2 regions of the Streptomyces sp. NPDC029041 genome follow, and region 2 is predicted to be linked to the other one. Evidence: riboswitches for the same ligand, from Rfam matches in the RefSeq annotation. Region 2 holds a riboswitch; the other holds the start of a gene.
What was found. A riboswitch is a leader RNA that binds a small molecule or an ion and turns the genes downstream of it on or off. The one in region 2 is predicted to bind S-adenosylmethionine.
Positions count from the first base shown of each region.

Region 1: another riboswitch for S-adenosylmethionine. It lies ahead of thrC (threonine synthase); the one in region 2 lies ahead of AB0F04_RS09215 (aminotransferase class V-fold PLP-dependent enzyme).

Region 1 covers NZ_JBEZWO010000005.1:160,485-166,010, forward strand. Annotated here, with positions in the region: gene AB0F04_RS14105 (trehalose-6-phosphate synthase) at 1-1,348, opposite strand, end outside; gene AB0F04_RS14110 (glucosyl-3-phosphoglycerate synthase) at 1,422-2,366, opposite strand; SAM riboswitch class I at 2,547-2,703, shown strand; gene thrC (threonine synthase) at 2,722-4,008, shown strand; gene AB0F04_RS14120 (MoaD/ThiS family protein) at 4,111-4,386, shown strand; gene AB0F04_RS14125 (cold-shock protein) at 4,832-5,035, shown strand; gene groL (chaperonin GroEL) at 5,371-5,526, shown strand, end outside.
Region 2 covers NZ_JBEZWO010000003.1:427,349-432,874, forward strand. Annotated here, with positions in the region: gene AB0F04_RS09195 (NYN domain-containing protein) at 1-641, opposite strand, end outside; gene AB0F04_RS09200 (hypothetical protein) at 712-951, opposite strand; gene AB0F04_RS09205 (rhomboid family intramembrane serine protease) at 1,111-1,863, shown strand; gene AB0F04_RS09210 (Lrp/AsnC ligand binding domain-containing protein) at 1,860-2,141, shown strand; gene AB0F04_RS09215 (aminotransferase class V-fold PLP-dependent enzyme) at 2,170-3,537, opposite strand; SAM riboswitch class IV at 3,671-3,787, opposite strand; gene trpD (anthranilate phosphoribosyltransferase) at 3,874-4,938, opposite strand; gene AB0F04_RS09225 (cytochrome bc complex cytochrome b subunit) at 5,074-5,526, opposite strand, start outside.

The sequences.
Region 1 (5,526 bases), on a different contig from region 2:
CCGGTGGCAGGGCCGTCGCCGCCGCGGCCAGGCGCTTGGTGCGTTCGGCGCGTTCCTCCGGGCGCATCGACAGCGCCTCGTGCAGGGCCGCCGCCGTGCCCGTCACGTCGTAGGGGTTCACCGTGATCGCGTCCTCGCCCAGCTCCTCGTGCGCCCCGGCCTCCTGCGACAGCACCAGCGCGCAGCCCGCGTCGGAGACGACCGGGACCTCCTTGGCGACGAGGTTCATGCCGTCGCGGATGGGGTTGACCAGGGCCACGTCGGCGAGCCGGTAGGCGGCCAGGGAGCGGGCGAAGTCGTCCTTGACGTGCAGCACGACCGGCTTCCAGCCCGGCGTGCCGTACTCGGCGTTGATCTCGTCCGCCAGCCGCTGCACCTCGGCCGTGTAGTCCCGGTACACCGCGAGGTCCTGCCGGGAGGGGTAGGCGAAGGCGACGTGCGTCACCCGCTCGCGCCACTCGGCGTGGGTCTCCAGCAGCCGGCGGTAGGCCAGCAGGCCGCGCACGATGTTCTTGGACAGTTCGGTGCGGTCCACCCGGACGATGGTGCGGCGGCCCTCGCCGATCTCCTCGCGCAGCGCGGCGATCCGCTCCTCGACGTCCGGCTCGTGGGAGCGCGCGCGCAGGAAGTCCGCGTCGGCGCCGAGGCCGTGCACGCCGACCCTGGTGCCGCCGAGCCCGCCCGCGAACCGCTCGGCGCACGCGGTGAACGCCTCCGCCCAGCGCTCGGTGAGGAAGCCCAGCCGGTCCGCGCCGAGCATGCCGCGCAGCACCTGCCCGGCCACGTCGTCCGGCAGCATCCGGAAGTACTCCGGCGGCGCCCACGGCGTGTGCGAGAAGTGCCCGATGCGCAGGTCGGGCCGCAGCTCGCGGAGCATGCCCGGCACCAGCGTCAGGTGGTAGTCCTGCACCACGACCGCCGCGCCCTGCGCGGCCTCTTCCGCCAGCGCCTCGGCGAACGCCCGGTTGTAGGCCTCGTAGGACGCCCACTGCCGCCGGAACTCCGCGTCGAAGACGGGCTCCAGCGGCGTCTGGTAGAGCATGTGGTGCACGAACCACAGGACCGAGTTGGCGATGCCGTTGTACGCGTCGGCGTGCACGTCGGCCGGGATGTCCAGCATCCGCACGCCGTCCTCGCCGACGCCGCGCCGCACCGCCTCCCGGTCACCGTCGGAGAGCGCCGAGCACACCCACAGCGCGTCCGCGTCCGAGCCGATCGCGGAGAGCCCGGACACCAGCCCGCCGCCGCCCCGCTTGGCGTCCAGCGAACCGTCCTCACCCACCGTGTACGAGACCGGGCCACGGTTGGAGGCCACCAGCACCTGTGCAGCACCGTACGTCGAAGACATAAGCCTCAACCTAGCCCGGCCCCCGAACGCTCAAACGTGCGGATCTGCCGCACCCGGCCGAAAAGGGCCCCGGTCAGGCCGCCTTCCGCGCCTGGTACTCGGCGATCTCCACCATCGGCGGGCGCTCCTCGGTGTCCACGGAGTGAGTCCGCGGCTCGAAGCCGTCCGCCCCCCGCTCGAACTGGGTCAGGGACGGCCGGATCAGATGCCCGCGGGCCAGCCGCAGCTGGGCGGTGCGGTAGATCGCGGCGGCCATCCGGCCCAGCGCCTGCCCGTCCTGGTGCCGGTGCTTGCGCACCCCCACGTCCACCTGGGCGAGGGCGTCCAGGCCCACCAGGTGCAGGGCGTCCACCAGCATGCCCAGCTCCACGCCGTACCCGACGGGGAACGGCAGCTGCTCCAGCAGTGAGCGGCGGGCCGCGTACTCGCCGCCGAGCGGCTGCACGAAGCCGGCCAGCTGGGGCCAGTGCATGTTGAGCAGCGGGCGGGCCATCAGCTCGGTGACCCGGCCGCCCTGCCCGGCGGCACCGCCGAGGGGGCGGTCGTACATGGCCTTCACCAGGTCCACGTCCGGGTCCGTGAGCAGGGGGCCCACGATCCCCGAGACGAAGTCGGACGAGAAGTCCCTCAGGTCCGCGTCGACGAAGCAGACGATGTCCCCGCGGGTGACGAGCAGTGAGCGCCACAGCACCTCGCCCTTGCCGGGCACGGCGGGCAGGCGGGGGAGGATCTCGTCCCGGTGCACCACCCGCGCGCCCGCGGCGGCGGCCACCTCGGAGGTGCGGTCGGTCGACCCCGAGTCGACGACGACCAGCTCATCGACGAGCGGGACCTGCAGCATCAGGTCATGGCGGATGACGGCGGCGATGTCGCCGACCGTCTCCTCCTCGTTCAGCGCGGGCAGCACGACACTGACCGACCGGCCCGTGCGCTGCTTGGCGGCGAGGATCTGGTGGAGCGGGCGCTCGTTCGCTGACCAGGAACGGGTGCTCAGCCAGCGCTCGACTTCTTCCAGCACCGTGGCGGCTCCTTTGCGTGCTCTCGGCGGGACGGACTGCCCGCCGCGGTAGCGGCTGACGGATGCAGTCATCTCGCGGTTCGGACGACTATCTCAACTCTCCTGGTCGTCGGTTACAGTCTTGAACAACGCGGATGACCATCACATGTCCGGGGTCACCCGCCGCCTACAACCACATACAGCTCATCCAGAGGGGCAGAGGGAAACGGCCCGATGAAGCCCCGGCAACCCTCCAGTCGGTACTCGTAGGTCACTGGCGACCACACGCGCGAGGCTCCCGGCTCGGGAAGGTGCCAAATCCGTCTCACGGCGAGATGCGTCGTGAGGAAGATGAGGAGAAAGGGCCTCGCCTCACATGGCTGCGCAGACTGTTGCAAGCACCACTGAATCCACCGTAGACCTCGGCCCCGCCGCCGCGCTCAGCTGCCGCGAGTGCGGCCACCGCGTGCCCCTCGGCCCGGTCTTCGCGTGCGAGGAGTGTTTCGGCCCGCTGGAGATCGCCTACGACTTCTCGGCCTACGACACCGAAGAGCTCCGCAAGCGCATCGAAGCGGGTCCCGCGAACATCTGGCGCTACGCCCCGCTGCTGCCCGTCCCGGCCGACGTGGCGGACAAGCCGAACATCAACCCGGGCTGGACCGCGCTGGTCAAGGCCGACAACCTCGCGCGTGAGCTGGGTGTCGACGCCGGGAAGCTGTTCGTGAAGGACGACTCCGGCAACCCGACGCACTCCTTCAAGGACCGTGTCGTCGCCCAGGCCCTGGAGGCCGCCCGCGCCTTCGGCTTCACCACGCTCTCCTGCTCCTCCACCGGCAACCTCGCCGGCGCCGTGGGGGCCGCCGCCGCCCGCGCCGGCTTCCGCTCCTGCGTGTTCATCCCGCACGACCTGGAGCAGGGCAAGGTCGTCATGGCAGCGATCTACGGCGGCGAGCTCGTCGGCATCGAGGGCAACTACGACGACGTGAACCGCTTCTGCTCCGAGCTGATCGGCGACCCGGCCGGTGAGGGCTGGGGCTTCGTCAACGTCAACCTGCGGCCGTACTACGCGGAGGGTTCCAAGACCCTGGCGTACGAGATCTGTGAGCAGCTCGGCTGGCGGCTGCCGGACCAGCTCGTGGTGCCGATCGCCTCCGGTTCCCAGCTCACGAAGATCGACAAGGGTCTGCAGGAGCTGATCAAGCTCGGTCTGGTCGAGGACAAGCCGTACAAGATCTTCGGCGCGCAGGCGCTCGGCTGTTCGCCGGTGTCCACGGCGTTCAAGGCCGGGCACGACGTGGTGCGCCCGCAGAAGCCGGACACCATCGCCAAGTCCCTCGCCATCGGCAACCCGGCGGACGGGCCGTACGTGCTGGACATCGCGCGGCGGACCGGCGGTGCGGTGGAGGACGTGACGGACGAGCAGGTCGTCGAGGCGATCAAGCTGCTGGCGCGGACCGAGGGTGTGTTCGCGGAGACCGCCGGTGGGGTGACGGTGGGGGTGACGAAGAAGTTGATCGAGAGCGGGGCTCTCGACACCTCCAAGACCACCGTCGTGCTCAACACCGGAGACGGCCTCAAGACGCTGGATGCGGTGGCCGGGACCGGGCTGACCGCGACCATCCGGCCCAACCTGGACTCGTTCCGTGAGGCCGGGCTCGTCTGATCGTCGTTCGCTGCGGGCCGGTGGGGGCTGGTCGCGCAGTTCCCCGCGCCCCTGAGGACGCGCCCCAGCCGTAGCTCAATCGAAACCGGAGGTCATATCCCGATGAGCGTCACCGTTCGGATCCCCACCATCCTGCGTACCTACACCGGCGGGCAGGCCGAGGTCGCCGCCGAGGGCGCGAACCTCGGGGAGGTCATCGCCGATCTGGAGAAGAACCACACCGGGATCGCCGCCCGCGTGCTGGACGACCAGGGCAAGCTGCGGCGGTTCGTCAACGTCTACGTCAACGACGACGACGTGCGGTTCGAGCAGGGTCTGGAGACGGCGACGCCGGACGGTGCCGGTGTGTCGATCATTCCCGCCGTCGCCGGCGGCTGAACCGGTCGGTCGGCTGGTTGTTACCTTCGGTAACGACCGTCACTGAGAGTTTATCGAATTGCCCCCTCCGTGAGAGAAGCGGAGGGGGCAATTCTGTGTGGTTGAGCGGGGTACAGTTGGGGAACGCGGCCCCGATTCCCTGATCGGAACCCTGAATTCCCGCTACGAGCCCGACAAGATGTAGCCAAAGTGTGTATGTCTTTTGCGGCTTTTGTTCCCTTTGTGTGGCCCGACTTGCCCTGAATTCGGGCGAATTCTCCCCACATTCCGGACCCTGCGCGTCCAGATTTCTCGTCCGATTGACCTGTTGCAGACGGCAGTTGGACAGATACATTCAGCCGCGGTCGACGCGTTCCGGCGCACGCCCCCAACCGTGGGGGGTGAGGTCTGACCCGGATCCGCGAAGTGTGGATCTGTGCAAGGGCCAGTAATAGGGGAGTTAGGCATGGCTCAGGGCACCGTCAAGTGGTTCAACGCGGAGAAGGGGTACGGCTTCATCGCGGTCGACGGTGGTGCGGATGTTTTCGTCCACTACAGCGCGATTCAGATGGACGGCTACCGCACCCTTGAAGAGGGCCAGCGGGTCGAGTTCGAGATCTCGCAGGGTCAGAAGGGACCGCAGGCCGACATGGTTCGCGTCTCTGCCTGAACGCGCACCACGACCAACGCTCAAGCGACCGGTCTTCTGAGAAGGGCCCGCACCCCCCGGGGGGTGCGGGCCCTTCGGCCTGCTCGAAGCGCATGCCGGGGGTGTTCGCCGGGGGCTGACGTGACCGCCCGATCCCCGGGAGGCGCTTGCACTCGCCATGCCCGAGTGCTAATCATTGCGTTAGCACTCTGAAGGTGAGAGTGACAACGTAAGGACCGGGTCGGTGAGGCCCGCAGGCCGGGTGGGGAAGGAACCCACGAGGCAAGCGAGCCGTCCGTCGCGGGCGCGGGCGCGGTCCGGAGTCATCACCCCCAGTCCTGGAGGGACCACTTCACATGGCCAAGATCATCGCGTTCGACGAGGAGGCGCGGCGCGGCCTCGAGCGCGGCATGAACCAGCTCGCGGACGCCGTCAAGGTGACGCTCGGCCCCAAGGGCCGCAACGTCGTCCTCGAGAAGAAGTGGGGCGCGCCCACGATCACCAACGATGGT
Region 2 (5,526 bases):
CGGACGGCGTCGATCTCGCCGTGCGCCTTGCGCAGCGCGGCCTCGCCGCGCTTGACGTCGCTGAGGGCGGCGCGCAGCTTGCGGTGCAGCGCCTCGGTTTCCTTTTTGGCCGATTCCAGCTCCGTGCGCAGCCGCTCGGTCTCGGCCCGGGTGTGCTCGCGGGCCCGGTCGAGCTCGGCCCGCAGCCGCTCCAGTTCGGCCCGGCTCTCCTCGTCGGCGCGTTCGGCGTCGGCCCGCTGGGCCTCCTCACCGGCGGCGGCCACCAGCTTCACCCAGCCGGGTGGCCGCAGTACGTAGGCCGCGGCCGCCACGTCGAGCGGGTCCGCGGCCGGGGGCGGGGAGCCTGAGTCGAGAGCGCCGGTCAGCTCCGGCTGGGCCTCTCTGAGCTTCTCCCCGATGCGCTGCCGGAACAGCGCATCCGTCTCCAGCGCGGCCGCCATGGCGTTGCCTGCGAACTTCGTCCGGCGGTTCGGCGCGAACCGGGCGTACTGCCTGAGCTGTGCGGGCAGCTCGCCGACCGTCAGCGAGCCGAAGCCGTCGGAGACGATCTGCACGACTCTGCGGCGCACGCCGTCGGGCAGCGGACGGTCGAGCACCTCGGCGGCGCCGTCGCCCGGCCCCCCGCCTGTGGTCTCCACCATCCGTCACACCCCAATCCGTGCGGGGCCCTCCCCCACTCTCGACTTCGCTCGAGCGGGGGGACCCCCATCCTCAGGAGCCGGCGCCCGGCCTGTCCACGAGTTCCACCTGGTCCACCGCGTTGCACCAGCGGCAGCGCACCGACTCGATGGTCTCACTGAGCACCTCGCGCTCCTCGACCTTCGGCTCTCCGGCCAGGTCGAGGTGGACGTACTCGACGACCTTCGACGAGCGGGTCACGTCGAACCTCGTGAGGTTGCCGCAGAGGGTGCAGCGCCACCGCGTCCCGGCGGTCGGCAGGGGAACCGTCATCGTGACCTGTTCTCTTTCCTTCTAGTGTCCGTGACGCGACCGGCATCCCCGGTGCGTGTGGCTCGTAACCCTACGGCCTGGCGGGTCCTCGCCGCCCGCGCGTCCACGGCGGCGAGGCGATCTGCGAGGTTGCGTCCGGTTACGTCATGCTCTGTGTTCATGATCAGCAAGTGGAGCGCGTCGATCATCCGGGCCGGCCGATCGGTCCGGGGATCCTCGGCGCCGGTGACGTACGCACTGATCGCCGTGTGCTGCGCGGTCTTCCTGGCCGGGCCCGCCTCGGGACTCAATCCGGCGTACGGCACCGGCGACGAGGTGCTCGCGGTGCAGCGGGCCTACTTCCGGCGCTGGGGGGTGATCCCCGCAGAACTGTTCGAGGGGTCCGCGGGGGCGGCCCTCACCCCCGCGACGGCGCTCTTCGTCCACGGCAGCTGGGTCCACCTGCTCGGCAACATGCTCTTCCTCTACGTCTTCGGGGCGATGACCGAGGAGCGGATGGGCCGGGTGCAGTTCATCCTGTTCTACGTCGGCTGCGGCTACCTGGCCCTGCTGGGCTACGCCGTCGCCAACGCGGACTCCGATCAGTCCCTGGTCGGGGCCTCGGGGGCGATCTCGGCGGTCCTCGGTGCATTTCTGTACCTGTTCCCCCGGGCCCGGGTGACCAGTCTCCTGCCGTTCCTGTTCTTCCTGCCGGTGCGCTTTCCGGCATGGGTCGTCCTGCCGTTCTGGGCGGCGCTGCAGTGGCTGGCGGCGGGACGGGCCCCGGACGCGCCGGGGGTGGCCTACCTGGCCCACCTGATCGGTTTCGGTCTGGGCTTCGGCTACGCGTCGGTCCGCTACGGCCGCCCCACCGGCCCCACTAGAGTGAAGGCCGCCCCTGCTCCGGCTCCCGAGGGAGAGAACCAGCCGTGATCACCGCGATCGTCCTCATCAAGACCAGCGTGGACCGGATCCCCGAGATCGCCGAGTCGATCGCGGCGCTGGACAGCGTCAGCGAGGTCTTCTCCGTCACCGGCACCTACGACCTGATCGCGATGGTCCGGGTGAAGGAGCACGAGGACCTGGCGGAGGTCATCCCGGGCCGGATCAGCAAGATCCCCGGGGTGGAGGGAACCGACACGCACGTGGCGTTCCGCACGTACTCGCAGCACGACCTGGAGGCGGCGTTCTCCATCGGGCTCGACAACTAGGGCGCGTCGGTCCCCCCGGGGCGGCCGGTTAGGCGGAGGTGTCCGGCACGCAGCGGCCGTCCTGCGTGCGGTAGTTCCACTGCGCGCCGTCCGTCACGAGCTCCTTCACCGCCCGCACGAACCGCTCCACGTGCTCGTCGGGCGTGCCGGCGCCGAAGCTGACCCGGATGGCGTTGAGCGACTTCTCCCCGGGGGCGGCCTCGGGCGACCCGCACTCGCCCTGCGTCTGCGGGTCGCTGCCGAGCAGGGTGCGCAGCAGCGGGTGGGCGCAGAACAGCCCGTCCCGTACGCCGATGCCGTACTCGGCGGACAGGGCGGCGGCGAAGTGGGAGCTGTTCCAGCCCTCGACGACGAAGGAGAGCACGCCGACGCGCGGCGCGTCGTCCCCGAAGAGGGACAGGAACCGCACCTCGGGCACGTCGGCGAGACCGTCGCGCACCGTGCGGACCAGGTGCTGCTCACGGGCGACGAGGGTGTCGAAGCCCGCCTCGGTCAGCGCCTTGCAGGCCGACGCGACGGCGTAGGCGCCGATGACGTTGGGCGAGCCGGCCTCGTGGCGCGCGGCGCTGTCGTGCCACTCCACGTCCACTCCCCCGTCCTCGCGCCGGCTGACCTTGCGGCTGGCGCCGCCGCCCGCGAGGTACGGCTCGGCCGCGCGCAGCCAGTCGGCGCGTCCGGCCAGGACGCCCGTGCCGAAGGGCGCGTACAGCTTGTGCCCGGAGAAGGCGACCCAGTCGACGTCGAGGTCCGCGACGGACACGGGGTGGTGGGGGGCCAACTGGGCGGCGTCCAGGACGATCCGCGCACCGTGGGCGTGCGCGGCCGCCGCGAGCTCCCGCACGGGCCACAGCTCGCCGGTGACGTTCGAGGCGCCGGTGACGCAGACCAGCGCCGGCCCGTGGGGGTCACGGCCGGCGAGGGCGCGCTCCAGGGTCCCGACGGCCTGCCGGGGGGTGCGCGGGGCGTCCAGGTAGGTGACCCGGGCCTCCTGCCAGGGCAGCAGGGAGGCGTGGTGCTCGGTCTCGAAGACGAAGACCTGGCAGTCGGCGGGGAGGGCGGCGGCCAGCAGGTTGAGGGAGTCGGTGGTCGACCGGGTGAACACGACCTGGTCGTCCTCGCGGCAGCCGAGGAACTCGGCCACGGTCCGGCGGGCGTTCTCGAACAGGTCGGTCGACAGCTGGGACAGGTACCCGGCACCGCGGTGCACGCTGCCGTAGTACGGCGCGTAGGCGGCGACGTCGTCCCAGACCCGCTGGAGCGCCGGGGCGCTGGCGGCGTAGTCGAGCGCGGCGTAGGTCACCTCACCGCCGGTCACGAGCGGCACGGTGACATCCCGCCCCAGAACGGGCAGCGGGGCACAAACGGACTGGCCGGCGGCAAGGGTGGAGACAGACATGACGGAACTCCCGTGAAGGCAGGTGGAATCCGCCCGCGAGCGCGTACGGCTCGAGCGGGGGTGAAAGGAAAAGGGGATGCGGAGGCGGGGCTCTGCGGCCCTATCGCATTCGCTGGTTCACGGAAGACTCCTCGTCACGCGCTTGCCGCAGACCTCGCTGCCTGCGGCCCGGTCTTCACCCGGGGCACCCCGCCACGGACGGAGGGTTGCCGGACAGTCGGCCGGGGCCTCATGACTGTCACTCATGACCTGTTCAGGAACGTACGCGAAGAGATCGGCGCCCCGCAACCCGAGTCCGGATCGCGGGACGCCGGTCGTTCCGCCGACGGGGGTCCGCTACGCGTTGCTCGCGGCCACCCAGCGCTCCAGCGTGCGCTTGGCCGCCCCCGAGTCGATGGACTCGGCCGCCTTCGCCATCCCGGCGGCGATCTGCTCGGCCAGGGGCGCCGCGGTGGGCTCCAGAGCCACCAGGGCCGCCGCCGAGTTCAGCAGGACCGCCTCGCGGACCGGGCCGGTCTCGCCGTCCAGCAGGCGGCGGGCGACCTCGGCGTTGTAGGAGGCGTCGGCGCCGCGCAGCGCCTCCACCGGGACGAGTTCGAGGCCCACGTCACGCGGGTCGAAGGCCTCCTCGGTGACCTTGCCGTCCCGGACGGTCCACACCCGGGACGTGGCCGTGGTGGTCAGTTCGTCGAGGCCGTCGTCGCCCCGGAAGACCAGGGACGAGTTGCCACGCTCGGCGAAGACTCCCGCGACGATCGGCGCCATGCGCGGGTCCGCCACACCGACCGCCTGGGCACGGACCCGGGCCGGGTTGGTGAGCGGGCCGAGGGCGTTGAACACCGTGCGGATGCCCAACTGGCCGCGGGCGGCACCCGCGTGGCGCAGCGCCGGGTGGAACTTCACCGCGAAGCAGAAGGTGATCCCGGCCTCGTCGGCGACCTCCGCGACCCGGTGCAGCGGCAGTTCCAGGTTGACCCCGAGCTTCTCCAGCACGTCGGAGGCCCCGGACGCCGAGGACGCGGCCCGGTTGCCGTGTTTGACGACCTTGGCGCCGGTGCCGGCGACGACGATGGAGGACATCGTGGAGATGTTGACCGTCTTCGCGCCGTCGCCGCCGGTGCCGACGATGTCGACCGTCGCCCCGGGCACCTCGATCACGTTGGCGTGCGCGTACATCGTGCGGACCAGGCCGTTGATCTCCTCGACGGTCTCGCCCTTCGCGCGCAGGGCCACGACGAACCCGGCGATCTGCGCCTCGGTCGCCTCGCCGCGCATGATCCGGTCCATCGCCCAGGCGGTGTCGTCCGCGCTCAGGTGCCTGCCGTCCAGCAGGCCGTTCAGCAGCAGGGGCCAGGAGCGGCCCGCCGCGGTGTCGCCTCCAGCGGGGGTCACAGCGCTCATAAGCCGCTCCAGGGTCAGGCGTCCCGCACTGCGGGACGAGAGTCTCAACGGGTCCACCCTATCCAGCCCCGGGCAGGGCGAAGGGCCCCGTCCGGTGATCGGACGGGGCCCCTCTGTGGCGTGGCGAAGCAGTGATCAGTGGTGGCCGTGGCCGCTCGTGATCTCCCGGTACTCCTCGGCGGTGGGCTTCGGGATCTGGGCGCCCTCGCCGTAGTAGGCGTCGCTGAGCTTGGCGCGCAGCTTCTCGGAGCCCTTCACCTTGCGCTCGACACCGTTCTCGTCGACCGTCGGGCCGATCTCGGCCGGCTTGTACTGCTCGTGCGCCGTGAGCGTGTACATCTGCTCCTGGCTGAGCGGCTCGTGCACCTCGATGAACTCACCGTGCGGCAGGCGCTTGATGATGCCCGACTCGCGGCCGTGCAGCACCTTCTCCTTGTCCCGGCGCTGCAGGCCGAGGCAGATGCGCTTGGTGACGACGAAGGCGATGACCGGGCCGAGGAAGAACCCGATCCGGACGAACCAGGTCACCGCGTTGATCGACAGATGGAAGTGCGTGGCGACGATGTCGTTGCCACCGCCGATCAGCAT